Regions from separate parts of the Halarsenatibacter silvermanii genome, predicted to be linked through region 2. Evidence: riboswitches for the same ligand, from Rfam matches in the RefSeq annotation. Region 2 holds a riboswitch; the other holds the start of a gene.

Region 1 (15,588 bases), on a different contig from region 2:
TGACAGCGGAGGGGAAAATTGAGGAGGTCTATGCCGGTTCTAACGCTGATTCGAGCGGGCAGGGGCGGACTATCCTGAAAAAGTGCGTGAATTTTTCCGCGGGGAGAATGCTCGAGCGAACAGGCCAGCTCACAGTGACGACAGCCGACACATCTCTCTGTTCTGATCTTTACTGTTTTCACATCTTCACCTCCCTGGCTTCAGGTTTTGCTGTAAATTATTCAGCAAAAAATTAGCGTTTTTTGGCCGAAGACCAAACTTATGCCGGGTAAAAATTTCATTGTGAACTAAGCTTTATATCTTCCAGTGCAACTAAATGAGGTTTTTTACACACCTATTTACCGGCTGAGGACAGGAAGAACCTTATTTTATAATTCAATATTCTGATATTTTTACCTTTTTCCCTCTCATTTGTTCGACTCCAGAGATTTTTCGAACTTACGGGCGGTCTCGGTGTTGGCCAGTCCTCCTTCGGCTGTTTCCTTCAGGCAGGAAGGCATCAGATCACCGATTTCGCGCATGGCTTTTACGACCTCGTCAGCGGGGATGGTGCTCTCTATGCCGGACATGGCCAGCAAAATAGCCGAAAGAGCACAGCTGGCCGAGGTGGCATTCCTCTTGACGCAGGGAACCTCCACCAGACCGCCCACCGGGTCGCAGGCCAGCCCCAGAAGATTTTTAAGCGCCAGTGTGAAGGCATTGAGCGCGACTTTCGGTCTGCCTCCCAGCATCTCTGACCCGGCCCCGGCTGCCATCCCGGCGGCCACTCCGCATTCTGCCTGACAGCCGCCGGCAGCCCCTGAAACAGTGGCCTTACGCGCTGCTATCTCGCCCAGACCGGCCGCCGTCAGCAGGGCTTTTTGCTGGCGATCTCTGGCGATATCCTTCTCCCCGGCGAGAGCCAATATCACCGCCGGCACCACCCCGCTCGCTCCGGCGGTGGGAGCGGCGATTATCTTTCCCATGCTGGCATTTACCTCGGCAGTGGCCAGAGCATAAATATTGACGTTTTTAAAAAGCTCCATGCCCAATTCGTCACCAGAAGCGGCCAGTCTGGCCGCCTCTCCATCGACCAATCCTCCCTGTGAATCCAGCGTGTTTTCAATACCCGTTTCGATGGCCTGTTCCATAACATTCAGCCTGCTCTCGAGTTTTTCAAAAACTTTTTCGCGATCGGTATCCTCCTCTTCTATCTCCCTGGCCAGTACCACTTCCCAGAGTTCTTTATTCTCGTTTTCGGCTGCAGCCAGGAACTGAGAAAAGGTCGAATAAATCATGCTAATCCCTCCTGATATGATCAATTTCTAAAGTTTAGGGATTCTGCGCACAAAGTTTATAAAATCGGTCTTCTCCAGCTCGGCTGCGGTCTCCTGCGAAACCGGCTGGTTGAGCTCCAGAATGCAGGATCCCAGATCTTTTTCCCGCAGCTGCACGGCCTTCATAGTGATTATGTTGATGTCATTTTCCCCCAGCATGGAAGTTATATGTGCGAAGACTCCGGGCACATTTTTGTGCACGCACCAAATAGAGTCGTTATTGCCCGTAACCTCGAGCTCAAAATCGTCTATTCTGGTAATTTTGACAGCACCACCGCCGATTGAAGCTCCCTGGATTTTTATCCCATCCTTTTCACGGTCCTCACCGTCATTATAAAAATTGAAGATGACGGTGTTGGGATGGACAGATCTACCCTCGACCTTCTGAAATTCAAACTCGAGGCCGCGCTTTTTAGCCTCCGCAAAAGCACTGCGCAGCCGGGAATCGTTCGGCTCAAAGCCCAGCAGCCCGCCCACCAGGGCCTTATCGGTCCCGTGACCCTGCAGAGTTTTGCCGAAGGAACCGTGAGGTTTGATCACGACTTTTTTTAATTCACCGCCGGCAATAACTCTGGCCAATCTGCCCAGATTTACTGCCCCGGCGGTATGCGAACTCGACGGACCTATCATTTCTGGTCCCACGATATCGAATATGCTCATCGATTTTACCTCCTGAATTTGTCGATAGATATGCGGATGGAAATATCATTATTTCAGTCTCTACATTATTATATATATAATAACATGGAATGAATATATTAAAAAGCCTGCATTATTACTGGCGATATACAGAGATAGAATGCAGGAAAAAATAAATTGAGGTGATCGCCATCTGCAGCTTTTTGACGATCACCCCTATGAGAGAAATGTCTATTTTTTCGACTTCTATCAGCCGCCTACCGACATGAGATCGTAATCGCTGTATTCTTCCCTGTACTTTTTAACCTCTGCGATGATATCCTCTTTGTCGAGCACCATTTCCATCATGCTGATCTGCTCTTCATAGACATCCTCATCGATAGATTTTTTGATCTCCGGTTCCATCACATGATAACACGCGAGCCCGAGCTGGACTCCCGCCAGTGGACCAGCAAAGGTGGGATCGCCGTTGGCAACTGTCTCACAGGCCAGACCGGAAGCTTCTGCTTCGGCCCCACCCAGAATCACCAGCAGATTTTCCCGGCCGTGTTCTTCGGCCAGATCCTTGATCCGCTGCTGATTTTCCTGGTCCATGGCACCAGCACTTGTTCAGACGAAGCATTCTGTGGTGGTGAAGACCACCTCCGCTTCGGTGGTTTCCATGGCTTGTTCGATAGCCGGCCCCGGAATTCCATCTCTATCGCCGAGAATGGCTGCTTTTTTGTCCTTTAGCATGTTTTGCACCTCCTGAATTAATTTTTTGATGATCGCTCTCACTCAAAAACGGCCTGATTTTCCACATCTATGGTGAGTGCATTTAAAGCCTTTTCCGTCAGCTCACGCCGCCGGGCTTTTTCCTCCTCGCCGCCGAGATCGGGATCCCCCAGGGGATGAGGAATAGCCACCGCCGGCACTATTCGGTTGGCTCCCACCGTTTTGGAAATGGGCACGATAGAAGCTATATGGACCACGGTAAATCCGGCCTTCTCCAGCTCTTTCACCATCGTTGCACCGCAACGAGTGCAGGTTCCTCAGGTGGAGGTGAGCACCACGCCCTCGACGTCGGCTGCTTCCAGATCGCTGGCTATATCTTGAGCAAATTCTCTGGCGCTGGCCACGGCGGTACCGTTGCCCACGGTAGTGTAAAAATAGTCGTGCAGCTCGCCTATCTCGCCTTCCTCTTCCAGCTCCCGCATGACATCAAGCGGCAGCACGCGATCGGCATCCTCGCTGGCGTAAACAGGATCATAACCTCCGTGAGCGGTATCATGACTATCTTCGCTGAGATCATCAAATTCTTTCAGGCTGTATTTGCCGTATTTTGACGCGCTCGAAGCCTCTATACTGTCCGGGTTTCCGTCCGGAACTATGCCGCCTGAAGTAACCAGGGCTATTTTGGCCTGGCTGAGATCGGTCAGAGGTTCAGCTGGCTTGACCGTATCGAAGGCCGGCATGGGATATTCCGACTTATAGTCCTCTTCTTTTATTTTATTTAGCAGCATATCGACAGCCCGCCGGGCCCCTCTTGTTTCGACAAAGATATTCTTTCTGAGCCCCCGCGGCAGATAATCGGCCTCTTCCGGACCGCCCGGATTGCCGTCGGTTTCGAAATATCGCTTTACCAGACTGGCCATATCCGGCAGGGCATCTCTCATGCCGGCCGCGCTGTCGGGTGTCTCCACGAAATAGGCGTGGTTTCTGTACATCTCATAACCGGGATTCTCCGGATAAATGCCCGATACCACGGGCAGTCCGAGCTCGTCTGCTTTTTGAGCCACAGCCCCGCAGGCCATCCCGTATCTGCCGGCATTAAAAGCCGGTCCTGCTATTATTATGTCGGGATTTATATCGGTGAGCATATCCTCTATGGCAGCCAGGGCCTCCCCCTCGTTTTCGCTGAAGTAATCATCACCGCAGATAATCGTGCTCACCACCTCGCAGCAGTCATCGAGCTGCGCATTGAGCGCCCCCGCCGGACCCACAGGCTCTGATTTTAGGCGCGGAGGCGTATCGGCTGCCTCTTCGCCGCCGATGCCGCCAAAAAACTGATTTAGATAATGAACCGCTTTTCTTTCAGCCACTTTCATCCCTCCTCGTGATTTCAAAGCGAGTAATTTAGCTGCCGCCCGCTCTCAATATTCCCGGGCGGTCAGATAACCGAATCCGAGTTCATTGGTAGCCCCTATGATAGCCTGTATCTCAACTTCGATGCTGCCGTCCTCTTTTAAACTTCCCTCGAAACCGCCTGCCATGCTGTCGGCAAATTTATCCTGACCGATCACCCTTTCCATGGCGGGCAGCCTTATTATCTCATTGGCATTGCCGGTGGAGACGACTGCATCCCCTTCCGGTGTCGAATCGGCCAGTGATTGGGAGGCTCCATCGCTGCCGGCAAATTCATCGGTGAGCAGAACTGTCTTTATATCTCGTCCTTCCAGCTTGCGGCAGTTCATGATCAGATCGGCGTCGGGATTGCCGAAACCCTCTTCGCTGACGATGGCCGCATCTAAATCGAGCTGTTCGGCCAGCCGGGCGGTGAAATCGGAGGACCTCTCCTTGTCATCAAGAGTAACGTTTTCGTTGGTAATGATCGTGCCAACAAAATTCAAAGTCCGGCCGTCCTCGCGATAGAGTTCTTCGATCACCGGGTTGTTCTGATGAAAATAGGTGGTATTTTTATCGCAGGCCGATACGCAGTTGCCGCTGACTATGGCTCCATCCATAACCTCGGTCGGTGAGATGATGGTGGGCAAAATTTCCTTGGCATCGACCGAATAAACGTAGGTATCGTGTAAAAGCCCCTGGCTTTGCAGCATGTAAATATAACCGACCCGGGGCAGATAATCGCCGCCGCCTGCAGCTTCATTCAGGGCCGGCTGCTCGTACTCTTCGATGGTGTCAGGCTCGGTTCCGCGGGCTATCCTGCCGATATGTTGGGCCGCTTTCAGCCCCATGATCCGCAGAACTTCCTCGTGTCTATGATCCTCTATATCATCCTCGACCTCGCAGTCGATCACGATATTGAGCGTCTCCGAAAAAGGTGTGTACTCCGCCCCCGGTCCGCTCATCTCGATCGTGCCCTCCTGATAGCCGACGATATCGCCGGTCGTCACCACCGCGGTATTTTCCAAAACCAGCGTGCGGCCGCTGCCCATCACCTGATTTTCACCGACAAAGCCGGGAAATACTTCGCCGCCCTCTACCTTGCAGCGAGGCTCGATGACGTCTTTGACCGGAATGATTCTGGTGCTCTCTCCCGGTCTGGCCAGGGTCAGCTCGACCGATTTTATCCGGCTGTCCTCACAGATGAGCTGAACCAGCTCATCCTCATCGATAGAAAGTTTGCCGTCCTCGATTCCGTTTTCTGAACCCAGCTCGACCTCTTCTATCTTTATTCTTCCCAGTTCCAGCTTCATATCTGCAATCCCCCCTCGTTATTGAAAGCTTCGGACATGGCTTAAGCTGTGAGATAAAAAAAGCAGCAATGAGAGAAATTCACCCTCATCGCTGCTCTGTCAGATCACCTGAGAGATTACCCGGCCGGTCGGCTTGATACGGCAAAATTAGCTGTCCGGCGGGCTGCCCCTTCGGAAATTTTCTTCTCCAGAGAGATGTCCGGAAATGGTCCTGCTGCCTGAGAGTTTCACCGACCGTCGAGAAAAACAGCCGGCTTACCCCTTCGGCGGCCGCCAGAGGCGGCACTCTCCCATCTCCTTCAACCATCCGCATTATCCATTTTTCTGTTTCCCGCAGTATACTTCGGGACCACCTCGGTTTAATAAATTTCTCACAAAGTCATTTCGTGTTTAATTATAAATAAAAAATTTAAGTCTGTCAAGTAGAACTTTTGCCCTGATAAAACTATAAATAGGCCGCTTTCGAGTCGATATTGGGCGATATTGCTGCTGAAAAGGAGAAAAAAGGGCATTTTAGCCGGGATTGAGTGTTTGACAGCGGTCAAAAATTCTGTTTTAATATAGATAAAGTTGTGCACTAAATCACTTTCTTAAATACAATTAAAAAAATAATGGTCGATCAGGAAAGGAGCTGGCTGCCTTGGATAAAATTTATGATCTGGTGATAGCAGGCGGCGGTCCGGCCGGGCTTTCCGCGGCGGTGTATGCCGCGCGCTCGAAGTTAAAGACGCTGGTTTTAGAAAGCGACAGCGCCGGCGGACAGCTGACCGATTATGAGGAGATGGAAAATTATCCGGGTTTTACGGATATCACGGCCCCGGAACTGGCCAAAAATTTCAAAGAACACGCCCGAAAATTTGGCGCTTTGACCGCCGATGGTGAAGTTCAGAGGCTGGATCTGGAGAGTTCTCCTAAAAAAGTGATGACCAAAGACGGCAAAACCTATCATACCCGCAGCATATTAATCGCCACCGGCGCAGAACCCAGAAAACTGGACATACCGGGCGAGAAAGAGCTGCAGGGACGCGGTGTCTCCTACTGCGCCACCTGCGATGCCGAATTTTTTGTCGATCTCGATGTGATGGTTGTCGGCAACGGCAACTCGGCCGTGGAAGAGGCTATTTATCTGACCAATTTCGCCCGCCGGGTGACTCTTGTTGTTATCCACGAGGAAGGAAAAATGGATGCCGACAGTCTGTTTCAGGAAAGAGCCTATGAAAACGATAAAATCGACTTCGTCTGGAATTCCACCCTCAAACGCATAGAGGGCGATCAGATGGTGGATAAGGCTGTGGTGGAAAATATCAGAACCGGAGAGCTGCAAAAACTCGATTATGACGGTATTTTTATCTTTGTAGGCCGGGAACCGAGCACCGAAATTCTGGAGGATACCGGCGTAGAACTCGATCAATCCGGTTATATAGTCACCGATGAGGGTATGCGGACAAATGTGCCGGGAGTCTATGCTGCCGGGGATGTCCGCCAGAAGCCCGTACGCCAGGTTATCACCGCTGCCGGAGACGGGGCCACAGCCGCAGTCGAGTGCCAGAAATATCTGGAGGCGACAGAACACTGGCGTGAAAACGTGCTGGATACCGAATCTGAGGTGATCGTTTTCTTCTGGAGCCCCACCGATGACGACAGTCTGGAAGCGATGCGGCTGCTGGAAGAGCTGGAAATCGAGGAAAAAACAGATAAAGAGCTGGTCAGGATAGATGCCTACGGCAACGATTTCATCCCCGACCGTTATGGCGTGGAAGAGATCCCGACAGTGATAACCATAGCTGGTGGAGAAGAAAAAGAAAGAATTATACGTCCCACAGCGAAGGATCTGGAAGGTCTTCTGGCCTGAGAGGCGATCTGCTAAAAAGCAAAAGGTGAAAGGAAAACACTGGAACTGTAAAATTTTTAGGTTTTTCCTGTTATCTTATGAGGATAGGGAGGTATAAAAAGATGCTGGAACTGGATGGAGACAATTTCGAAACTGAAATTTTAGAAGCTGAAGGTTTGGCCGTGGTGGATTTTTGGAGCGAAAGCTGTGAGCCCTGCAAGGAGCTGGCCCCTGATTTTGAAGAACTGGCCGAGAAATATGAGGAGGAAGCCAGGTTCGCCACGCTCGATATCCAGGGGAACAGAAGGCTGGCCCTGGGTCAGCAGGTCATGGGCCTGCCCTCTATTGTAATTTACGAGGATGGCGAGAAAAAAGAACATTTGACCGGAGATGATCTGACCATAGATGAGGTTGAAGATGCGCTGCAGAAATATCTGTGATCGGGGAGGTGATTGTAAATGAGCAAAGCTGTGATAGACGGCAGCAGCTATGTGCTGGCCCATACGCCGAATATTCTTAAGGCAGGCGGAACAACTCAGACTGAAGCCCGCAAGAACGGCAGACAGGATTATCTCGATAAGCTCGATAACTATCTGCGCGATTTTGAGGAGTGCAGACGTTACGCACCCAACCAGGCCTATATCGGCGGCATTCTGCCGGAGGAGCTGGAGGAGATCGAGACTCCCTGGTACGAGCAGGATAATCTGCTTACCGGTGAGCAGGGCGGCCGATTCAGCTCCCGGGGAGAGATAATGCCCGAAGACGAATTTTACGCTCTCATGCAGGCGGTCGATGTTTTTGATCTGGTTTTGCTGGCCGAGAATTTCTGCCGCAAAATCGAGTCTAAAATCGAGGACCATCCCGTCCTCAAGAATATGGATTTCGAGCCTGAGAGCTCCGGACTGGCAGAGATCGAAGAGCTTATCGAGGATGGCAGGGCTGAACCGCTTCGCTGGCAGGGGGAGCTGATCGGCTGTGTGAAAGAGGCTCACGGCGAGGATAAAAATCTTTCCGCCCATGTCATGCTGGAAAACATCGCCGCCAAGGCCAGCGGAGTTCTGGCCATGAAACACCTGGCTGCCGGCGGCCTGGATTTGGACGGGATAGATTATGTCATCGAATGTTCGGAGGAAGCCTGCGGAGACATGAATCAGCGCGGCGGCGGCAACTTCGCCAAGGCGATAGCCGAAAAAGCCGGCTGCATGAACGCCAGCGGCAGCGATGTGCGCGGTTTCTGTGCTGCTCCTGCTCATGCTCTGATGCAGGCAGCCGCTCTGGTAGAAGCCGATATCTATGATAGGGTGGCCGTGGTGGCAGGAGGAGCTGTGGCCAAGCTGGGCATGAACGGAGAAGCACACCTGGAGGAAGATATGCCCGTACTGGAAGATACTCTGGGCGGTTTTGCCTTTTCCGTAAGCAGCGATGACGGTGAAAGCCCGGTGCTGCGTACCGATATAACCGGCAGGCACACAGTCGGCAGAGGTTCCTCTCCTCAGGCTGTCATCAGCGCGCTGGTCACCGATGCTCTCGATCGGGCCGACCTCTCCCTTACCGACGTCGATAAATATTCTGTCGAGATGCAAAACCCTGAGGTAACCGAGCCTGCCGGCGCCGGCAACGTGCCCGAGTCGAACTACAAAATGATAGCCGCTCTGGGCGTAAAGCGCGGCGATCTCGAAAAGCAGGAGATGATGAATTTCGTCGATGAACACGGAATGCCGGGATTTGCTCCCACTCAGGGTCATATTCCCTCCGGGGTTCCCTTTATCGGTCCGGCGGCAGAGATGATGGAGAAAGGAGAGCTGGAAAGAGCGCTGATCATCGGCAAGGGCAGCCTCTTTTTGGGCCGAATAACCAATCAATTCGACGGGATTTCCTTTCTGCTGGAGAGAAACTCCGGCGAGATCGACGATGATGGAGGACCTGAAGCCGGAGGTGAGATCGATAAAGAGGAGATCAAAAATATAATAGCTCAATCTATGAGAGATATAGGCGAGCGGCTCCGCCAGGAGAGCGAGTGATAAAATGAATTTTTCTCAGGGAAGAGGTGGTAATGATGGAAAATAAGGAAAAAGTGGCAGAGGCACTGCTGGAAATAGCTGATGGACTGGAAAAGGGCGACTGCAAAGAGAAAATACGGGTCGGGCTGACAACCCCCGGCAGCGAACACGGGGAAAAAGAACTGCTCAAAGGGGCCCGACTGGCCGATCAGAAAGTTGATTATATAGAGCCGGTTTTAATAGGGCGGGAGAAACCGGCAGGGATAGAACACCACAGCTGTCAGGATTTAGAAAGCGCCCACACCAGGATGGAGAAGCTTTTAGAAACCGGCGAGATAGACTGTGCTGTCACCCTCCATTACAGTTTCCCCCTGGGCACGGCCACAGTGGGCCGGGTGATCGCTCCCTGCAGCGGTCAGGAGATGCTCATCGCCACCACCACCGGTTCCAGCGCCTCCGACCGGGTTGAAGCCATGGTTAAAAATGCTCTGGCAGGGCTGGCCTCCGCCGGGGCTTTAGGCATAGATGAGCCTGAACTGGGTATTTTGAATGTGGAAGGAGCCCGGAAGACCGAGCAGAAACTGCTCGAGTTGCAGGAAAACGGCCTGGGGATAAAATTTGCAGAATCGGCGCGCGGCGACGGCGGCCGCGTTATGCGGGGCAACGATCTGCTGCTGGGCAGCTGCGATGTCATGGTCTGCGATACTCTGACCGGCAATCTATTGATGAAGCTTTTCTCCGCGCGGGAGGGCGGAGGAAACCGCGAAGTAGTCGGCTTTGGCTACGGTCCGGGCATAGGCGAAGGTCAGGACGGGATAATCGGTATCATCTCCCGCGCTTCCGGAGCTGCGGTTATCTCCGGCGCCATAAAATATATAGCAGAAGCAAAACGGGGAAATTTGCTTGAGAAATATGAAAAAGTGCTGCAGGAAGCTCGCACGGCCGGCCTGGAAGATATTTTAGCTGAAGACAGGGATGAAAAAACCGCCGGCGATGAAGATATCTCCGCGCCGCCCGAAAAGAACACGGATGCCGAGATCGCCGGCCTCGATGTTCTCGATATAGAAAAGGCCCGCCAGTCTCTCTGGCAGGAGGATATCTATGCCGAGACCGGCATGGGCTGTTCGGGCCCGGTGGTCATGGTAGCCAGGGAGGACCAAAAGGCAGCTCGCAGCCATCTTGAAAAAAAGGGATATATTTAAAGCCTGCCCTTTTTTTATGCAGGTCTGCCGCCGGAGATGGATATCGTAAAAGATCACTATCATGACAATAATGGCTGGAAGATATAAAGCAAAGTGATACTCGAAATTTTTCGAAATTCAGGTTAAGTCCAGGGCCAAAAAATAGTGTCCCCGGCTCAGGAGGTACAGACCCGTCACAATCTCCAGCTATTTGTCTGCGATGCTTCCCGGGAGGAATTTTTCAAAGTGCCTTTTGATATAACCGACATATATCATCAAAGTCTGTCTGCCGGGGATTGATCTTCACGTTCCCGCTTTTCATGGCATCTTCTGCCATCTCGGGAATACAATCAGGGTCAACATCCAGCTCCGATAAAGAGCCGGGATTTCCCAGTTTCTCATTTAGCTCATATACTTTTTCTGCTAAAAGCCCGGGTGAAAATCCCTCCGCCTCTTTTCTGCTGATATAATTATATATTCTCCTGTATTTTCCCTTATCTGCCAGGGCGTTATAATCCAGCACGACCGGCAGCAGCACAGCGTTTGCTGTTCCGTGAGGAATATCAAAATATACTCCCAGGGGTTCAGCCATGGCATGGACATTACCCAGCCTGCCCCAGGAAAAGGCCAGACCTGCGAACATGCTCCCCAGCAGCATACTGGAGGCTGCTTCATTATCTTTCCTGTCCGCGACAAACTTCCTCACATTTTTTCCTATCAGTTCCATCGCTTTTTCCGCTAAAGCGTCGGCAAATGGATTTGTAACTTTTGATAGATAGGCCTCGACGGCATGAGTCAGCGCATCCATGCCGGTAGAGGCAGCTATATCGGCCGGCAGGCTGGTGATTAAATCCGGATCGAGCAGCGAAACTTCCGGGATTATTTTATGGCTGTATATTGTGAATTTAAAATTATTCTCCTCATCGGTTATAACAGAAACCGGGGTGACCTCGCTGCCGGTCCCTGCTGTTGTGGGAGCCGCTATTATCGGAACCGGTGAGTTCTCAACCGCGTGCACGCCTTCATAATCGATTATATCACCATCATTGGCGGCGAGAATCGCAATTGATTTGGCAGCATCTATCGGACTTCCTCCTCCCAGACAGATAACTGAATCACAGTCATATTCCTCAAACCGGCTGTATCCATCCTCGACGTTTTCGATCGAAGGGTTCGGCTGCACATCTAAAAATGTTCTAAACTCAATATCCTCATCGTTTAAAATATCCTCTGCCCTTTTTACCAGCCCCACTTCTTTTAAGCCTTCATCCGAAACCAGCAGTGGTTTTTTTAGATCCTTCTCCTCTATAATTCGGGGCAATATTTCAATGCTCGCGAATTTAACTTCCCCGGGCACTTTGAATGAAAAAATTATCCAGCATTATCTTCCCTCCTCGATATGTAGAATCCGGTCCCGATATGGCTGGTTTTCATAGTATTTTCTCAGCGTGCAAAAAGCAAATCCAACAAAATAATTAATTTTAACAGGATATGCATTTTTCAGCAGAAAATCTGCAGTCTGATTCCAAATTTCAAAATATCGTACCGCTGATCAATATACTGACCGCCGCCATGGAAATTGCCACGCTGAAGCCGACTATGAAGGGCTTAACCCCGACCTTTTTTAAATCCTTAAATTTAACCTCAAGACCTATTCCAGCTAAAGCGAGCAGGATCAAAAATTGAGAGGTTTGATCAAACACGGGCTCCATATTTTCCGTGATAATTCCCAGACTGTTCAGGATAATTAAAAACAAAAATCCCAGTATAAAGGCGGGAAAGATCTCGAGTATATTTATCTTTCCCTTTTTCTCTTTCTGTCTTTTGCCGTAAAAATAACCCACAATTAGAATAACCGGCGCCATGAGAACATTGCGGGCCAGTTTTATCATGGCGGCAATTCTGCCGGCTTCTTCACTGAATATAAATCCGGCGGCGACTACCTGGGAAGTGTCATTTATCGCTGTTCCGGCCCAGGCGCCGAAAACAGTATCGGATATGCCGGCGGCCATCCCCATAAATGGATATACAAAGACTGCCAGGACACCGAACAGGGTAACTATACTCACGGCCGTGAAAATATCTCTATCCTCAGCCTCGATCAGCGGGGCGGTGGTGACTATTGCTGTATTTCCACAGATCGAAAGTCCGGCTGCTATTAATATCTTTTTTTTCAGGGAGATATTCAATATCCTGCCCAGAATAAATGTGAGTATAAAAGCCAGCCCTATAATCACCAGAATAACGAAAAGACCTCTGACCCCAACTGTGGCCAGTTTTTGCAGGCTGATCGTGCCCCCCAGCAGCACAATCGCTATCTTCAATATTTTTTTAAGCCCCAGACTGATGCCCGGGCCAAAAATTGCTTTATTGAGATTGACGGTGTTATTTATCAATATACCTATTAAAATCGCTATAAAAACACTGCCGACATATTCGGGCAGAAATCCGGCTATGAAGATAGCGATTATCGATATGACGAGCAAAAGGAGCAGACCAGGAATATATTTTTTCATTTTTTTAACCGTAATTCACCCTTTTCTGACCGAAACTATGGTCTCCATGTTATCGCCGACATCCTCGATTAGATCAGCAGTGTCCGATACGTTTTTTATCAGGCTGCGGTGAGCCAGTTTTTTTCCGGGAGAGATATGATCCAGCCGCCCCACAGAGCGGGTGATTTCCTCCTCTATGCCATCGACTTTTGACTCCAGCTCTTCGAGCTCGCCTGCATACACCAGCGACTGGTTCATGTCCTCAAAGAGAACTTCTATCCCCTTTGCCATTTTGCTGTATTGCTCTTCTATGAGGTCTGTCATCTCCTCCAGCTTCTTCTCGTCCAGACAGCAGAAGTCGAGATGGAGAAAGATTATCTCATCGAGCATATCCTCTGTGTGATCGGCTATATCGTCTATGGCCTCCAAAAGATTTAACATATCGACCCGGGTGCTGGGCATCAATGACCCCTCTATGATATTATTCAATATTTCACGGCGGATGGAATCAGCCTGACTCTCGCTTGTGTGAACGTTTTTATTCAGCTCCCGCACCCTGTCGGTCTCCCCTTCTTCGATATAGGCCAGCATGGCCTGAAAAGAACAGCTCATACAGTCATTGACTTCCTCCGTCAATTTTTCAAAGTCCGATTCGATCCTGTCAAAATCCCCCCACAATCTTCCCATGTTTTCCTTTCCTCCTCTTTTCAGTCTGCCTGCTTTTTAATATCATGTATTATGTGTTTAAAACGCCGCATCACTAGAACATTATACATGAGGATGGGGTTTATGTCATCCTTTTAGGCCTTTAATCGAGAGATTTTTTCATTGAGTGCTCCTATTTTGCAATTAATAACTATCAGCGCTTGATTTGTGCTGTCAGCTTAAGTACCATTAAAATAAGTCGGCCGAAAAAAACTCACTTCAAAATAATGGATGGTGATAATAAATGGCGCACAAAACGGCCCGCTCCGCCTATAAAAATCTGATCGAGCGGTTGAATCAATTCCCCCAGGGGGCTCCCCCCTCGGAGACTCTCTATAAAATTCTGGAGATGCTTTTCAGCGAAGAGGAAGCAGAAATTGTAGCCCAGCTTCCCATCCGGCCTTTCACCGTCGCTAAGGCCAGCCGCATTCTCGGCCGGGATGAAACCGAGACGGAGAAAATTCTCGATGAGCTGGCCAGCCGGGCGATACTGCTCGATGCCCGGGATGATGAGGACAATAAGAGATATATTCTGCCCCCGCCGATGGCTGGCTTCTTCGAATTTTCGCTGATGCGGACGAGGGAAGATTTAGATCAGGAGCTGCTGTCAGAACTGCTCCATCAATATATAAACGTGGAGGAGGATTTCATCAAAGAGCTTTTTCTCAGCGCCGAGACCCGCCCGGGTCGGGTCTTTGTGCAGGAGGAGGTGCTCTCCCGCGATAACCTTATCCACACCCTGGATTACGAACGGGCCAGCCATATTATCGAGACGGCCAAGCATATCGGGGTAAGCACCTGCTACTGCCGGCATAAGATGCATCATCTCGATCAGGCCTGTGATAATCCTCTGGAGATATGTCTTACCTTCAATACCGCGGCCGACTCTTTGATCCGTCATGATCACGCCCGACGGGTCGACACCGAAAAAGGGCTGGAGCTGTTGAATCGAGCCCGCGAGGAGGGACTGGTACAGTTCGGAGAAAACGTGCGCGAGGAACCTTCCTTCATCTGCAACTGCTGCGGCTGCTGCTGTGAAGCTCTTGTGGCTGTTCGCAAGTTCGGCTCGCTCAATCCGGTGGAAACCTCCCCATATCTGCCGGAGGTCGACGGGGAAAGCTGCACCGGCTGCGGCAAATGCATCGAGGCCTGCCATATAGATATTATAACGATGAAAACGCCGGAGACAGAGGAAGAATCCGGCAAAAGCCCGGACCGAGAAAGCCGCCGGGACGAAAAGCGGATCGAGATCGATCGGGATATCTGCCTGGGCTGCGGCGTCTGCCTGCGGGCCTGCCCGAACGACAGCCTGCAGCTAAAGCGGCGGGAGCGGGAAATTATAACTCCTGTCAACTCAATACACCGCACCGTGATGATGGCCATCGAAAAAGGACAGCTTCCCAATCTGATCTTCGAAAATCAGGCCTTTGCCAGCCACCGCGCCATGGCCGCGGTGCTCTCGGCCATTCTGAAGATGCCGCCTGCCGCTCAGGCTCTGGCCAGCGATCAGCTGAAATCTCGATATCTGGAAAAGCTGATCAGCAGGCTGTCCTGAATTGATAAGCAATTTCGATTTTGAAAGGGTGATATTATGACAATCGAGAACAGGCTGAATGAAGAAAAAAGCCCCTATCTACGACAGCACGCTGAAAATCCTGTCGCCTGGCAGCCCTGGGATGAAAAAGCCTTCCAGCTGGCCCGCCAGCAGAAAAGACCCGTCTTTCTTTCCAGCGGTTATTCCACCTGTCACTGGTGTCATGTGATGGAGGAAGAATCCTTTTCGGATCAGGAGGTGGGAGAGGTTTTAAACGAAAACTTCATCCCCATCAAGGTCGATCGGGAAGAGCAGCCCGACGTCGACAGCCTTTATATGGAGGTCTGCCAGGCCATCACCGGCCGGGGCGGCTGGCCGCTGACGGTGGTGATGACCCCGGATAAAAAACCTTTTTTCGCCCGGACCTATCTGCCCAAATCTCAGCTCATCCAGATTCTGGAGGAGATCGGC
Region 2 (15,588 bases):
AAGGTGGGGTAGGAAAAAGCACCACCGCCGTAAATCTGGGAGCGGCGCTGGCCAGAAAGGGAAAAAAAGTTCTCATTATTGACATTGATCCCCAGGGCAATGCCACCAGCGGACTGGGCGTGGATAAATCAGAACTCGAACACAGCATTTATGAACTTCTATTGGGCAGTCAGCAGTTCGATACACTGGTTCAGGATCTGGACGAGGATAATCTCAAACTGCTGCCTTCCAGCATCGATCTGGCCGGGGCTCAAATCGAACTGGTATCACAAATATCCAGAGAGAAGAAGCTGGCCCAGGAAATAGAAGGGAAGCTGATAGATTACGATTATGCTTTGATCGACTGTCCTCCTTCTCTGGGACTTTTGACGCTCAATGCTTTATCCGCTGCTGATGATATTATTATACCAATACAGTGTGAATATTATGCTTTAGAAGGTTTAGGACAGCTTCTGGATACAGTTGAGCTTGTCCAGAACAATTTAAATCCCTCTCTAAAAATCAGAGGTGTGCTTTTAACCATGTACGATGCCCGCACCAATCTCTCCTCTCAGGTGAGCGAGGAGGTTGAGAAGTTTTTTTCCGACAGACTTTATGAGACGGTAATACCCAGAAATGTCAGATTAAGCGAAGCTCCCAGCTTCGGTCAATCAATATTTGCCTATGATCCTTCTTCCCGGGGCGCAAAAGCTTACAGTCAGCTGGCAGAGGAGGTGCTCGAGAATGAATGAAGAAAAAAAGAGTCGACTGGGCCGGGGACTCGATGCTCTGCTGGGAAGCAAAGGGGAGCATGATCAGGAGTTGAAGGATATAAATCTCGAGAGAATTGAGCCCAATCCCTATCAGCCCAGAGATAATGCGGCTGCTGAAGAAGAGCTGGAAGAACTCGCTGAATCAGTCCGGGAAAACGGGATTCTGCAGCCTGTTATTCTCACCACCTCCGGGGAAGGATATTATCTTGTGGCCGGGGAAAGACGCTGGAGGGCTGCCAGAAAAGCCGGCCTGGAAAGGATTCCGGCTCTGGTTAGAGATCTGGATCAAGATAAAATGATGGAACTTGCTCTGATAGAGAATATTCATCGGAAAGATCTCAATCCGCTGGAAGAGGCTCGCGCTTATAAACAGCTTCTTGAAGAGCTTGATCTCACCCAGGCTGAATTATCCTCGCGCCTGGGCAGAAGTCGTTCAAGTATCAGCAATTCACTCAGATTGCTCAAACTCCCTCTCGAGGTACAGGAATATGTTTCACGTGAAACATTATCAGCCGGACAGGCCAGAACTCTGGCCGGTATTGACAGCAAAGATCAGCAGATAAAAGCAGCTGAAAAGATCATGGAAGAGAAGATGAGTGTGAGAGAAACCGAGAAGTATGTTTCCAGGCTCAAAAAAAGCGCCGAAGAGTCAGGGGAGCGGAAAGATAAAGAGTTATTGAATATTGACAGGCTGTCCCAAAAAGTCAAAACTGAAACCTCTGAACCAGGAGAACAGCTGGATGAAGATGAGATCGATGTAAGGCATTCAGATGGAGGGGTAGAAGACAAAAGCAGGCAGGTCCGCCGCAGCAGCCTGGAAAAACAGCTGTCCAGAATGCTGCCTCTGGAGATAAAAATAAAAGAGGATGAGGAGAGCTGGCAGCTGCATATAAAAGCTGATAGCCTGGATCAGCTGGAAAATCTGCTCCAAAAGTTTGAAGAATAAGATTTCAGATCCGATCCTGATTTTTTGATCGTCCTGACAGCAGGCTTAAGTTAAACCATCTGATTCTTCTATAGAACAGTTGGTGAAATAGCCATATATACTCGGTTATCAGGAAAAATTTCACTGTGAACAGAGCCTTGTAACTTCCAAAAATAAGGAATATGAATATGCCCAAAACTATATTCTATCCTTATATGGAGAAGATCCAACCATCTTAATTGATAGGGGTGTTATAATTCATGAATATAATAATTGTCGGGGGCGGCAAAATGGGCAGATATTTAATCAATGATCTGAATAGAGACGAGCATGACATCATTCTGGTTGAGATGGATGAAAATAAATGTCAGCGGCTCCAGGACCGCTTTGATATCGAAACTGTTCAGGGAGATGGAGCTGATGCCGATGTGCTGGAAAAAGCGGGCGCAGAAAAAGCTGATGTGGTTTTAGCGGTTACCAAAGATGATCAGGATAATCTTGTTATATGTCAAATCGCCGAAAGAACATTTGGGGTCGATCGAACCTTCACCACCGTCAATACCCCCGGCAATGAAAAGCTTTTCGACTGGCTGGGAGTAAATGTCGCCGTAAGCAGCGCCTCTATACTTTCTGCGCTGGTAGATCAGGAAGTCAAAGTTAAGGATATGAAAGAGCTCCTTTACCATGATCTTGACGGTCTCAATCTTTTCAGGCTCACGGTGGCTGAGAACTCACCTGTCGAAGGTAAGAAATTAAAAGAAATCGATATGCCGCAGGAAGTGGTTTTTGCCTCTGTTCTGCGGGGCGATTCCCCGCTGGTTCCCCGGGGGAATACCAGGTTATTCAAAGATGATTTGATAATTTGTCTGGCCCGCAATGAGGTAAAGGAGGATGTAGAAAACCTTTTCAATCCCGAATAACAGCAAAATTGTCGGAGATAATTATTAATTCATTTATTTATAATATATAAAAAATCTGAATTTATAGGAAGGAATTCTGCTGTTTAAAAAGAATATATATAATGAGTCAGAGAAAGTATTCTGGGAGCAAGCGATTTTTACGGAAGTAAATCAATATACCATTTTTGAAAATATCATATACAGACCTATACCTGCTGACATATCAACACAATATGTCGATTCCGGTTGAAGTTCAGGAGAGAGTCCCTATTTGGGCGCCGAAGGTGCAAGGTTCCTGCGGGAACCGAAACTCTCAGGCTTAAGAATCCTGGATGGACGGATCTCTGGACAGGTTAACTGGACAGGGGAGGCTATATTAATTTATAGCCTCCCCTATTTTGATTCTCTGGAGGAAAATATTTGATGGAGGTGGTTAAAAATTAAAAGAACCCCGCTTTATCATCGGCATGAAGAGCTGGAAGCCAGCATGACGGATTTTGGCGGCTGGGAGATGCCCGTTGAGTACGAAGGAATTATCAAAGAACACCGCAATGTTAGAAAGAACTGCGGTCTCTTTGACGTATCTCATATGGGTGAGATTTTTCTGACCGGCGAGAGAGCAGCAGAGTGCGCTGATTACCTGCTGACAAACAGTATAGCTGATATGTCAGCTGGATCTGTGGTTTATTCACCCATGTGCTATGAGCATGGGGGAGTCGTCGATGATCTGATGATATATCGGATGGCCGAAGATGAATTACTCCTGGTTGTCAATGCAGCCAATCGAGAAAAAGATTTTGAATGGATAAAAGAAAAAAGTTTTACTGATGTCGAGGTCGATGATAGAACCGAAGAATATGCTCTGCTCGCCCTGCAGGGGCCTGCTGCAGAAGAAGTATTAAACTCTCAGGCGGATTGTGAGCTCGGTGAAATCGACCCATTTCAGTTCAGCCAGGGGAAAATAGCCGGAGTGGATACCATAATTTCTCGAACCGGATATACGGGCGAAGACGGTTTTGAACTTTATTTTGCCGCCAAAGAGGCTGATAATGTCTGGCAGCGGATAATGGAATCCGGGAAAAGCCATGATATTCAGCCGACAGGACTGGGGGCACGTGACACTCTCAGGCTGGAAAAAACGCTCTGTCTTTATGGCCACGAGCTTTCAGAGGAAATTCACCCGCTGATGGCCAATTTGAGCTGGACGGTTGATTTTGACGGAGGCGATTTTATTGGCCGGGAAGCCCTGGTGGAGATCAGAGAAGAAGGATATGATAAAGAGCTGGCCGGTTTTATAGTTCGGGAAAGAGGCATAGCCCGCAATGGTTATGCAGTTCTCAGCGGTGATAAAGAGATTGGAGAGGTTACCAGCGGTTCTTATTCTCCCAGTCTGGAGGAGAATATTGGCCTTGCTTATATAGATAAGGAATATTCTGAAGTGGGCAGAGAGATTGAGATTGAAGTAAGAGGGCGTTCTCTGGCTGCCGAAATTGTGAAGACACCTTTTATATAACCTGCAAAATGGTTTAATAAATATGGCTCTTCTCCGAAACAGCTGGTTAAAATTTCAAAGTTCGTGTCAGCTTCCAGTAATAAGCAGTATGAATATGACTAAGATATATTAAACCAGCTGATATGGAGAAGATTCATATATATATGAAATTTTAGCATCAGATGATTTATAAAAGGATCTTCTTGTTATCAGTTGATAGATATCGTATAAGACCGCTATCATGACAATAGTGGCTGGAAGATATAAAGCAAAGTGATACTCGAAATTTTTCGAAACTCAGGTTGAGTCCACGGCCAAAAAATAGTGTCCCCGGCTCAGGATGTGCCGGGCTGAGCGGGAGCTCAAGGACGAGCTTTCGCGAAGGGAGCGCAATTTTTTGGCCGACAACTAAACTTAAACCGGGGAAAAATTTCATTGTGAACGAAGCTTTATATCTTACAGCACAATTAAAATGAGGTTTTACACACCTATTATCCAACTGAATACAAGAAGATCCTTATAAAAAATCACAACAGGAGGCGGATAATATGGAAGTACCGGAAGATTACTGCTATACGGAAGATCATGAATGGATAGCCGTGGAGGATGGCTCTGGCAAAGTTGGTTTAACGGATCATGCTCAGGAAGAGCTGGGAGATATTGTTTTTGTTGAGATGCCTCAGGAAGGCGACGAATTCGACAAACATGAAAACTTTGGTGTTATCGAGTCTGTCAAGGCTGTTTCCGATGTTTACACACCGGTCAGCGGTACGGTCGTGGAGGTCAATGAAGATCTGCTCGACAGCCCTGAGCTTATCAATGATGAACCCTATGAAGGAGGGTGGATTGTTAAAATTGAGCTCAGCGATGAATCCGAACTTGATGAGCTCATGGATGCTGAAGAATATCAGGATTATCTGGAGGAGGAAGCCTAAATGAGTAATATTTCTTATATCTCCAACACCGACCGGGAACGGGAGGAAATGCTTTCTGCCATAGGCGCGGAAGATGTAGAAGAATTATTTTCTGCCATACCTGAGGAGGTCATGCTGGATCGTCCCTTTGAAATTCCCGAAGGAATGTCGGAAATGGAGCTGGTCGAGCTGGCTCAGGAAAAGGCCGAGCGCAACTTGAGCCTGGGGGAAATAGATAGTTATCTGGGAGCCGGTTCCTATGATCATTATCTGCCGGCTATTATCGATCATCTGGTACTGCGCCAGGAATTTTACACCTCTTATACCCCTTATCAGGCCGAACTCAGCCAGGGAACTCTGCAGACAATTTATGAATATCAGAGCATGATATGTGAACTGACCGGGATGGGGATCTCTAATGCTTCGCTGCTCGATGGAGGTTCTGCTGTCGGAGAAGCGGTGTTAATGGCAGCGCGATTTACCCGCAGCGATAAAGTTGTTCTTTCGAGCACTGTTCATCCGGCCTATCGTCGAGTGGCCCGCACCTACGGATATCCTCAGGATATAGATTTTAATGAGATAGAGATGCACGAGGAGGAACCTGTAGTTAAAGTCGATGAAATTATCGATGCTGTTGATGCGGAAACTGCTGCAGTCGTAGTTCAATATCCTAACTTTTTTGGAGCAATAGAAGATATCGAGAAGTTAAACGATGCTCTGGAGGACAGCGACACTCAGCTTATCGTTGTTGCCAATCCCATAGCTTTAGGTATGCTGACTCCGCCGGGAGAGCTCGGTGCTGATATCGCAGTGGGAGAAGCTCAACCTCTGGGCAATGTGGTTAATTACGGCGGCCCCTACCTGGGATACCTGGCCATAAGAGATGATAGAAGGCTGCTGCGAAAAATGCCGGGACGTCTTTCTGGCCGCACCACTGATGATGAAGGCAACGAGGGCTTTGTAATGACCATGCAGACCCGGGAGCAGCATATCCGTAGAGAGAGGGCAACATCAAATATTTGCACCAACGAAAATCTGAACGTCGTCATGGCCGCAATTTATATGGGAGCGATGGGCAAACAGGGACTTCAGGATGTGGCCGATCACTGCTATCAGAAGACTCGCTATCTCAAGGATCAGCTGGCTGAATTGGAAGGTGTTGAGATAGTCAACGGCGACAATCACTTCCATGAGTTCTGGATGAAGACCGATAAATCTGCAGCCGAAATTGAAAAGGGAATGATAGAAAGAGGGATCCTGCCCGGGGTCGATCTTTCGCAGTTCGGAGAGGTCGAAGGACTATTGGTTAATGTGACGGAGAAAAAATATAAAGAGGATCTGGATAATTACGTTTCCACCCTGGAGGTGGTGCTGCAATGAAGGAACCTTTATTGAAGGATTACAGCACACCGGGCAGAACGGGTTATTCGCTGCCAGAGATAGAAGTGCCCGAAGTCGATCCCGGCGAAAACCTGCCCGGATGGGCTCTTCGTGATGAGGCGCCCGGGCTGCCGGAGGTCAGCGAGGTTGATGTTGTCAGACATTTCACGAGTCTCTCAGAACTCAACTATGGTGTCGATTCCGGCATATACCCGCTGGGTTCCTGCACCATGAAGTACAACCCCAAGGTTAATGAGGATATTGCCAGAATACCCGGGCTTACCATGCTTCATCCCTATCAACCGGAAAGACATGTTCAGGGCTCACTTTCGCTTCTCTACGAACTAAAACAATATCTGGCCGAAATCAGCGGTATGGATGAGGTCAGTCTCCAGCCAGCCTCCGGAGCACACGGGGAATACGTTGGCCTGCAGATTATATTGAATTATCTCGAAGATAACGGAGAAGGCGATCGAAATAAGGTAATAGTACCTGATTCAGCTCATGGAACCAATCCGGCTACTGCCACCATGTGCGGTATGGAAGTGGTTGAGATTGAATCAAACGACAGAGGAATGATCGATCTCGATGAGCTGGAAGAAGCAGCTGATGAAGATGTGGCCGCGCTCATGCTCACCAACCCCAACACGCTGGGAATCTTTGAAAAGGATATCAGGGAAATAGCCGAGATTGTTCATGAAGCCGGGGGTCTTCTCTATTATGATGGAGCTAACATGAATGCTGTAATGGGCTATGCGCGCCCCGGAGATATGAATTTTGATGTGATTCATTACAATCTGCATAAGACCTTTTCCACCCCTCATGGAGGCGGCGGTCCCGGATCCGGCCCGGTAGCTGTAAAGGAGGAATTAAAACCCTATATTCCTGCTCCTGTGCTTTCTAAAGAAGATGATGAGTATTACTGGGACAGCGACAGGCCCAAATCGCTGGGCAAAGTCCATGCTTTTAACGGCAACTATGCAGTCATGTTGAAGGCATATGCCTACATTCGCGGCCAGGGAGCCGGAGGTCTTAAAAGGGTATCGGAAAACGCTGTACTCAATGCTAATTACCTCAAGCAGCAGCTCATCGATGAATTTGATCTGCCCTTTGCAGCTGACAGCTTTCACGAGTTCGTTATATCGGGACGCAAGCAAAAGAAAGAACACGGAGTTACAACCCAGAATATCGCCAAACGTCTGCTGGATTACAATCAGTACGCTCCCACCATATACTTCCCGCTGGTCGTCGAAGAAGCTATGATGACGGAGCCGACGGAGACTGAGAACAAAGAATCGCTGGATAACTTTGCTGATATCATGAAAACTATAGCCAGAGAAGCAGAAGAAGACCCTGAGATGGTTAAAAATGCTCCTCATGAGGCCCCGGTCGGGCATCTTGATGAGGCTGAAGCGGCCAGAAACCCCGATCTCTGCTGGGGATAATGAGACTGAAGTTGATAATTGAATGATCACATCACAAAACAGGGCGCTCCTGCCCCGGTTTTGCCCGGGCATGGAGCGCCTTTTTATCCTGCGGCGGCTGTGATATAATGCTATAAATGCAGACGGCGGCTGCTGGAGGTGCTTTTTGGCATGCGCAAAGAAGAACATATCGATAAAACCTCCGAAGAGATAGCGAAGGATTACAGGCGGGCGGAGGAGATGATTAAAAGGGGAAAGACTTCAAAAGCCGAGCAAATTCTCGATAAAATTCTGGCAGAAGATGAAAAATTTGTTCCGGCTTTAAACAAGCTGGCAGTGATACAGATCAGAGCCGGCAGAACAGATGAAGGAGAAAATCTGCTGGAGCGCGCTTTGAATCAGGACCCGGATTATCCTCCTGCACTCAGCAATCTGGGCAATCTTGCCAAAGAGGCAGGGGAGCTGGACAGAGCTGAAAAGCTTTACCGGCAGGCTTTAGAGATCAATCCCGAGTACGGACCCGCCTACAATAATCTAGGTGTTATTAAGCGTGAGGGCGGAGAATATAAAGATTCAATCAAATTTTTAAAGAAGGCTCAAAAGCGGGGAACTTTCTCACTCAAAACCGACAGCAGGCCTTTTTACCGCGATCCTGGCTGTCTTCTGCCGATGATTTTGGCCGGTCTTATCGGCATAGTGGTCATAATATGGATTGTTTGATTTTGTTATTTTTTAAAATCAGATACAAAGACCAGGTCGTAAAAGGGGTGAAACATCATGAACTCTGCTGATGTTAAACCAGAAGATATAGTTAAAATGAAAAAACCTCATCCTTGTGGTGCCAATCGCTGGCGGGTCATTCGGGTGGGCATGGATTTTAAACTGCGCTGCTGTGAGTGTGATCGGTTTGTTAGAATGAAGCGAAAAAAATTTGAAAAATCATTTGCAGAAATTCTGGAAAAGGCTGAAGAATAGATCAGTTTTGGAGGTAAAAAATGGAACTCGGTATAGTAGGACTTCCCAATGCAGGCAAATCAACCCTGTTCAATTCTCTTACTGAAGCAGGTGTGCCGGCAGATAGCTATCCTTTCTGTACGGTCGATCCCAATGTGGGAGTGGTAGAAATTGAAGATCGGCGGCTGGACAAATTAAAAGAACACTATCAACCCGAAACCTGCCGGGGTGCACCCCTGAAGTTTGTGGATATAGCCGGTCTGGTGGCAGGTGCGAGCCGAGGTGAGGGATTGGGCAACGAATTTCTCTCTCATATCAGAGAAGTAGATGCTATTGTGCATGTGGTCAGGCTTTTTGCCGGAGGCGAAGTTGCCCATGTTGAGGGTGCTATTGATCCTCTGCGCGATGTAGAAATACTGGAATCGGAATTGATCATAAAAGATTTGGAAACCATATCGCGCCGGCGTGAGAAAACGGAAAGGATGCTGAAGACGGGGGAAAATAAATACAGAGAAGAGGTCTCCTATCTCGATCATCTTCAAGAGGAGCTGGAATCGGGCAGACCGGTGCGGCTTATGGATCTGAACGAAGCTGAAGAAGAGCTGGTTGCAGAGTTATTTCTGCTCACGGCCAAACCCACCCTTTTTGTTGCCAATCTGAGCGAAAACAAACTCGAAAATCGCGAAAATAATGAAAGCATTCTCGAGATGCGCCAGCTTGCTGAGGAGCGAGGCGAGGAACTTGTGGAGTTATCTGCTACCTTCGAGGAGGAGCTGGTGGAACTTGATCCCGAAGAGCAGGAGCTTTTTCTCGAGGAGATGGGGCTGGAAAGCCGGGGGCTGGAAAGATTAAAAAGGGCCGGGTATGATCTTTTGAATTTGATCACTTTTTATACGGTTGTCGGAGATGAAGTAAGGGCCACTCCGGTGCCGGCCGGTTCCACCGCGCCGGAAGCAGCTGGCAAAATTCATTCCGACATGCTGGAAAATTTTATCAGGGCTGAGGTAATAAACTTTTCCACCTGGGCTGAAGTAGAAAATATGGAGGCCGCGCGATCTGAGGGCCTGGTTAGAACTGAGGGTCAGGATTATGTAATTCAGGACGGTGATATATGCTATTTTAAGTTTTAATAAAACGATTTAAGCTGCTTGCAAGTAAAGCGGCTGGGTGCTATAATAAATAAGGTATCTTTAATGAAGGATATCTTCCATGCTTCTGCCAGAAGCGTAGAAGCCATAAGTCCAAATGGAGGAGGTGTATTAATTGCCAGAAACAATGCGCAAATACGAAACTACCTTTGTCTTAAACCCCGATCAATCCGAGGAAGCGCGCGAGCGCACTCTCGAGCGGGTCAAAGAGGTCATTGAATCCTCTGACGCTGAAATCGAAGAGATCGATGAGTGGGGGGAAAAGCGGCTCGCTTACGAAATCGATAACCAGCGTACAGGATATTATGTAGTTATTGAGTTTGAAGGCTCCCCTGAAGTTACCGATGCCCTGAAAAGGGAATTCGGACTGATAGGCGATGTCATGCGTCATCTGGTCGTACGCAGAGATAAGTAATATTAAATCGGTGGTGTTGTAAAATGTTGAATAAAGTAGTGTTAATAGGCAGGCTTACCCAGGATCCTGAATTGAGATATACGAGCAGCGGGACTCCCGTGAGCAATTTTACTCTAGCTGTGGAGAGAAATTACAAGAACAGAGACGGGGAAAGAGATGTAGATTTTATTCCGATTGTAACCTGGCGGGGCCTGGCTGAAACCTGCGCTCAGCATCTGGGCAAAGGAAGAATGGTGGCTGTGTCGGGCAGGCTTCAGATCCGCAAACGTCAGGGAGAGGATAGAACTTTTGTCAACCCTGAAATAGTGGCCAACGATGTTACTTTCCTGGACTGGCCCGGTGATGGAGAACAGCGTTCGGAATCTCCCTCCCAAAATCAGAGCAGCAGTCAGGAAGATCAGTCAGCCGCCGATCAGGAACCTTCACCAGCTGCTGATATGCTCGATGATGATGAATTCGACGTACCTTTTTAAAAGAATAAATTTGAGTTTCTGTCACAAAGGAGGTAAAACTTATGGCCAGAGGCACCAATCAATCCTGTTATTTCTGCGCCAATGATCAGGAAGTTGATTATAAAGATTCCGGTACTCTGAACAGGTTTATCAACGATAGAGGGAAGATAATTCCCCGGCGGATAACCGGTAACTGTGCGGTACATCAGCGCAAACTGACCACAGCCATAAAAAGATCGCGTCAGCTGGCAATTTTGCCATACGTCAAAGATTAAGATAAAGTTGAGACTGCCGGGCAGGGGATTAACTCTCCCCTGCCTTTTTATGAATTATCGGGCGATTAAATGTTTTGAGCAGGCTCTATAATATAGGAGGGGCTGTATTCTTGGCTGAGCAGGAAGAAAAATCCGACAGAAGGTTACAATTTATCATTTCACTTCTGGCTGTGGTGTTTTTAACATTTTTGAATTTCACCTTCCCGATATTTACCATAGCTGTAGTGATCATCTGGCCTCTTCCCGTGGTTTATCTGTCCCTGAAGCAGGGACAGAGGCGAGCTGGAATGATGATAATAGGGTCTGCTATCATCAACGGCCTGCTGTTCTCACCTTTGATGAGCATGGTGACGGTGGTGGGCTTTGGTTTTATCGGTTTTGTCATGGCCGGAGCTTTGAGGGAAGATCTCTCAGCCAGAAAGGTTCTGATCTTGACTGTTGTGGCAGCCTCGCTTTCAAATCTGATTTTGGCTGCATTTTTGCTGTTTAGTCTGGATATGGGTATACAGCAGGGACTTACGGAGATGGTTCAGGAACTGGCCGATCCGGTGATGGGAGAAGAGGAGCTGAGTCCGATGCTGGAGATGCAGCTCAGGCTTCTGACCAGGCTTTTACCCGCTTTCCTGATAATATCTGGCTCCCTGACCGGTATTCTCAATTACTACTTCGTTCACTGGTTTCTGCAGGTTAAAAACTTCTCGGTCGAGACCTACAGTTCAATAGCTAGCTGGCGGTTTCCCTCGGTGCCGGTTTCTCTGGCCGTGGTTTTTGGACTGCTGTTTCGCGAGCAGGCGATAATGTTCAATATTGCCGCCCTGGCCTTTTTTGTGGTTTTTTTGCAGGGGTTTGGAGTGGGATTATACTCCGTTGGCAGCTGGACAAAAGCTTCGCTTTTTCGCTGGCTGTACATTCTGGCTGTGCTGATAATTCCGGTGTTGCCGATGGTAATGCTGGGCATCGGACTTATAGATTTGTGGATTGATCTGCGGCAGCTGATAAGCTGACCGAAAAAATTTAGATCCGATAAATTCATGTTTAATTTACTCAGAGAGGAGGATTCATCTTGAAAATTATACTGAAAGAAGAGGTAGAAAATCTGGGAGAAGCCGGAGAAATAGTTGAAGTGGCCGATGGTTACGGACGCAATTATCTAATACCTCAGGGTCTGGCCGAGATGGCTACAGAAGGAAAGATTCAGCAGATAAGGGAAAAGCAGCGGGCCCGCGAGCGCCGCAAAGAAGAGCGACGTCAAAAAGCTCAGAAAACAGCCGACGAGCTTTCTGATGAAACTTTCGAGATAGCTGTAAAAGCTGGAGAACAGGATAGATTGTTCGGATCGGTAACCACTCAGGATATAGAAGAAGTTGTGGCTGAAGCCGGCTACAATATTGATCGGCGTGATATAGAGATGGAAGAAAACATCAAAGAACTGGGTGAACATACATTGATCGTCAAATTATTTGAAGATGTCACAGCCGAAATCAATCTCGAAGTGGTACCCCGTGAAAAAGATGAGGAGCAGGAGTAATATACCTTTTTTCGAAGACCGGTCAACATCTTCAACTTGTGGAGAGCAGGTAAAACCAAAAGAAGCCTTCCCGTCCTCCCCGGGCCAATCGGGATCGGGAAGGTTCTAATTATATCAATGGCAGTTATTCCCGGCATATGTAAAGAAAGGGGACAAAAAGTGAGTATATATATTCTGGCAGGCGGAAACAGCACCAGAATGGAGAACGGGGATAAGCCCCATGTACTTTTGACGGAAGATAAAACGATGCTGGAATTCATACTGTCTCGTTTTCGGCGAGAATTTAAAAGTCATGAGATAAAAATAGTGGCTAAAGATAGCAAAAATTTTGAAAACTATAATGCCGATGTGATTGAGGATATCGATGAAGCCGGACCGCTGGGAGGTATTATGACCGCCCTCGAGGATACGCGATCAGAGAAAAATTTTTTTCTCGCCTGTGATATGCCTTTTTTTAGCCCGGAAGCAGCCCATTTGATGCTGGATATGTGCAGCAGTGAGGGGCTGGTTCCCGAAAATGAGGACGGCTATCTCGAACCGCTGGCTGCGGTTTACAGAAGAAGCTGCCTGCCTTCGGTGGAAAAGATGGTTGAGGCCGGGGAAAAAAAGATAATAACCTTTTATTCCCGGGTTGAGATTGAAAAATTCGATAAAGAATTTATTTACAATAAACTCGATTTTAAATACCTTTTTTATAACATCAACACCCGGGAAGAGCTTAAAAAAGCCCGTGAGAATATCCTGCCCCGATATTTTGAGGTTTTCGGCCGTTGAAATGAACTCCAATATGAACTGAGTTTTGATATGCCGGATTTTAATACATTTACAGGAGGCAAAAATTATGACAGCAGCCAGGAAAGTTCCGATAGTTTCGGTAGTGGGTAAGAGTGGGAGCGGCAAGACTTTGTTTCTGGAAAAACTAATACCGCGCCTGGAGGAGATGGGCTGCAAAGTGGGCACAATCAAACACGATGTGCACGGTTTTGATATAGATCGGCCTGGCAAGGATACCTGGCGACACAAGCAGGCCGGTGCTGAACTGGTGTTGATATCCTCCCCCTGGAAACTGGCTCTGATAAAAGATGTCGAGGAGGAAAGAGAACTGGACGAGCTGCGGGATAAATATCTGGAGGGAATAGATATAGCTCTGACGGAGGGATACAAATCCGGCGATAAACCCAAGGTCGAAATATACAGACCGGCCGAACATGATGGCCCGCTCTGCAGCGAAGAGGAGGATGATCTGCTTACAACAGTTATAAATGAAGAGTGTGATGACTGCGATGAAAACGAGATTTTCTCCGAAGAAGAGGTGACCAGGGTGGCCGAGCTGCTGGTAAAAGAGTTTTTGCCGGCTTAGATCATTTTTGCTTTCAGATCAGCTGTCGGCGCCGCTGGCTTCAGCTCTTTTCCTGTCCTGTCGGCTTTGAAGAATGTAATATATGGAGCCCGAAATTAGCACGAGCACTGTCAAAAGCAGCCAGCTGTAGCGGTAATGGTCGAAATAATCTCCCAGCAGACCGAAGATAGCAGGCCCGATGACAACGCCCAGGCGCAGAAATACCAGCGCCATGCCGGAGGCCATGCCTGTCTGTTCGGCTGTGGCTCTTTCGCTGACCACGGTAAAAAATAGTCCGCTCCACCCCAGGGCGGAAACTCCCAGCATAAATGATAAGAGCATCATCAAAAGCAGACTCGAGCCCAGCAGGCTGCCTGCAAAAGCGCTGGTGAGATTTAATATAACGATTGTTATCATGATGACGAGGAAGGTATTTTTGCGGTCGCCTTTAAAGGGAATATCGCTCAACCATCCCCAGAAAATGCGACCCACGACTCCTCCGATCTGCACAACTCCGAGTGCGAGTCCGGCGGCGGCCTCGGAAAAGTTTAAATCCATGGTTAAATACAGTGTATAATGAGCCGGAATTGCACCGACTGCCAGGCCGAAAACTACTCCCAGCCCCGAGGCCAGCATTAACTGGCGGTTGCTGAGAACGCGATAGAGCTGGCGGGAAAAACTTTTTCCGGAAGAATTTTCCTCATCTTTTTCTTCGAGACTGGAGACCTGTAAATAACGCTGAACTATCAGACCGATAAGTAAACTGATGATGCCCGCCAGAATAATCGATAGACGCCACCCTATGAAGCCAGCCAGGGCGGGCAGAATAGCTGCACCCACAAAGCCTCCGACTCCGCTGCCCGAATGCATAATACCCATAGAGACAGCTCTATGGGATGGTTCTACTTCGATCATCACCGCCTTATTTACAGCCGGTGTAATAATGCTGAATCCCAGACCGGTCAATAATCCCAGCACCAGCAGCAGACCGTAAACGGGAGCGGCCCCCTGAAATATAAACAGCCCGCCCATGCTGTAAAGCCCGATAAGAAGACCGGTCCGGGAGCCGATTTTATCGACGATGTTTCCGCTGAAAAGTGCGACAGCGGTGGCCGATATAAAAAATACGGTCGAGTAGAGGCCGGCCTGGGTGCGAGAGATGGCAAATTCTCTGCGGATAAATGGCATGAGAGCCTGAATGCCCTGCACACTGACAAAGGAAGCTATGTAACCGCCGGCCAGAAGTCCCAGAAATTTCAGCTTGAGAGGCTGGAGTTTTTCCTTGAGGCCGTTGATAAAAAAGTTGAACATGTTTTGGCATCTCCTTTCCGGACTGCTAAAAAACTCATCCTGCAGCAATTCTATTTACCAGTATATTCGGATGATGTTTGCAGAATTCTCTTGTTATGATAGAATACCATCAGAACACATTATAACTGATTAATATTGTTTTGTCAGCCCCTTATTTCTAACAGAGGGTAAACTGTGTTATAATCTAAACCACGAAGATAAGAATGCGAATATAAATTCAGAGAAGGGGGGGAGTTCCTCCGGGAGCAAAGACCATGATGAGAGAGGAAAGATCGCTGGTTTATATGGTTAGAGATGGCCGCATTGAACTGGAAAAGGTACTGGAACAGCTGGATATGGAACAGGATGATCTTTATTTTCAGCTGGAAGAGATAGTCAAT

The links. Region 2 has a riboswitch for glycine ahead of gcvT (glycine cleavage system aminomethyltransferase GcvT). Riboswitches for the same ligand answer to the same signal wherever they lie in the genome.
Region 1: another riboswitch for glycine. It lies ahead of BLT15_RS06435 (glycine/sarcosine/betaine reductase component B subunit); the one in region 2 lies ahead of gcvT (glycine cleavage system aminomethyltransferase GcvT).

Annotation. Positions count from the first base shown of each region.
Region 1 covers NZ_FNGO01000009.1:84,178-99,765, reverse strand. Annotated here, with positions in the region: gene BLT15_RS06460 (4Fe-4S dicluster domain-containing protein) at 1-182, opposite strand, end outside; gene sdaAA (L-serine ammonia-lyase, iron-sulfur-dependent, subunit alpha) at 408-1,277, opposite strand; gene sdaAB (L-serine ammonia-lyase, iron-sulfur-dependent subunit beta) at 1,305-1,976, opposite strand; gene grdA (glycine/sarcosine/betaine reductase complex selenoprotein A) at 2,205-2,690, opposite strand; gene grdB (glycine reductase complex selenoprotein B) at 2,729-4,042, opposite strand; gene BLT15_RS06435 (glycine/sarcosine/betaine reductase component B subunit) at 4,088-5,371, opposite strand; glycine riboswitch at 5,568-5,674, opposite strand; gene trxB (thioredoxin-disulfide reductase) at 6,012-7,223, shown strand; gene trxA (thioredoxin TrxA) at 7,325-7,642, shown strand; gene grdC (glycine/sarcosine/betaine reductase complex component C subunit beta) at 7,661-9,223, shown strand; gene grdD (glycine/sarcosine/betaine reductase complex component C subunit alpha) at 9,259-10,404, shown strand; gene BLT15_RS06410 (iron-containing alcohol dehydrogenase) at 10,625-11,740, opposite strand; gene BLT15_RS06405 (YeiH family protein) at 11,916-12,899, opposite strand; gene BLT15_RS06400 (DUF47 domain-containing protein) at 12,915-13,565, opposite strand; gene BLT15_RS06395 (4Fe-4S dicluster domain-containing protein) at 13,828-15,138, shown strand; gene BLT15_RS06390 (thioredoxin domain-containing protein) at 15,175-15,588, shown strand, end outside.
Region 2 covers NZ_FNGO01000015.1:32,498-48,085, reverse strand. Annotated here, with positions in the region: gene BLT15_RS08725 (ParA family protein) at 1-731, shown strand, start outside; gene BLT15_RS08720 (ParB/RepB/Spo0J family partition protein) at 724-1,698, shown strand; gene BLT15_RS08715 (potassium channel family protein) at 1,938-2,597, shown strand; glycine riboswitch at 2,823-2,915, shown strand; gene gcvT (glycine cleavage system aminomethyltransferase GcvT) at 3,016-4,089, shown strand; gene gcvH (glycine cleavage system protein GcvH) at 4,617-5,003, shown strand; gene gcvPA (aminomethyl-transferring glycine dehydrogenase subunit GcvPA) at 5,004-6,362, shown strand; gene gcvPB (aminomethyl-transferring glycine dehydrogenase subunit GcvPB) at 6,359-7,807, shown strand; gene BLT15_RS08690 (tetratricopeptide repeat protein) at 7,958-8,506, shown strand; gene BLT15_RS08685 (DUF951 domain-containing protein) at 8,564-8,761, shown strand; gene ychF (redox-regulated ATPase YchF) at 8,782-9,870, shown strand; gene rpsF (30S ribosomal protein S6) at 10,004-10,303, shown strand; gene BLT15_RS08670 (single-stranded DNA-binding protein) at 10,327-10,776, shown strand; gene rpsR (30S ribosomal protein S18) at 10,818-11,030, shown strand; gene BLT15_RS08660 (DUF2232 domain-containing protein) at 11,141-12,034, shown strand; gene rplI (50S ribosomal protein L9) at 12,094-12,558, shown strand; gene mobA (molybdenum cofactor guanylyltransferase) at 12,718-13,332, shown strand; gene mobB (molybdopterin-guanine dinucleotide biosynthesis protein B) at 13,400-13,918, shown strand; gene BLT15_RS08640 (MFS transporter) at 13,937-15,208, opposite strand; gene BLT15_RS08635 (hypothetical protein) at 15,463-15,588, shown strand, end outside.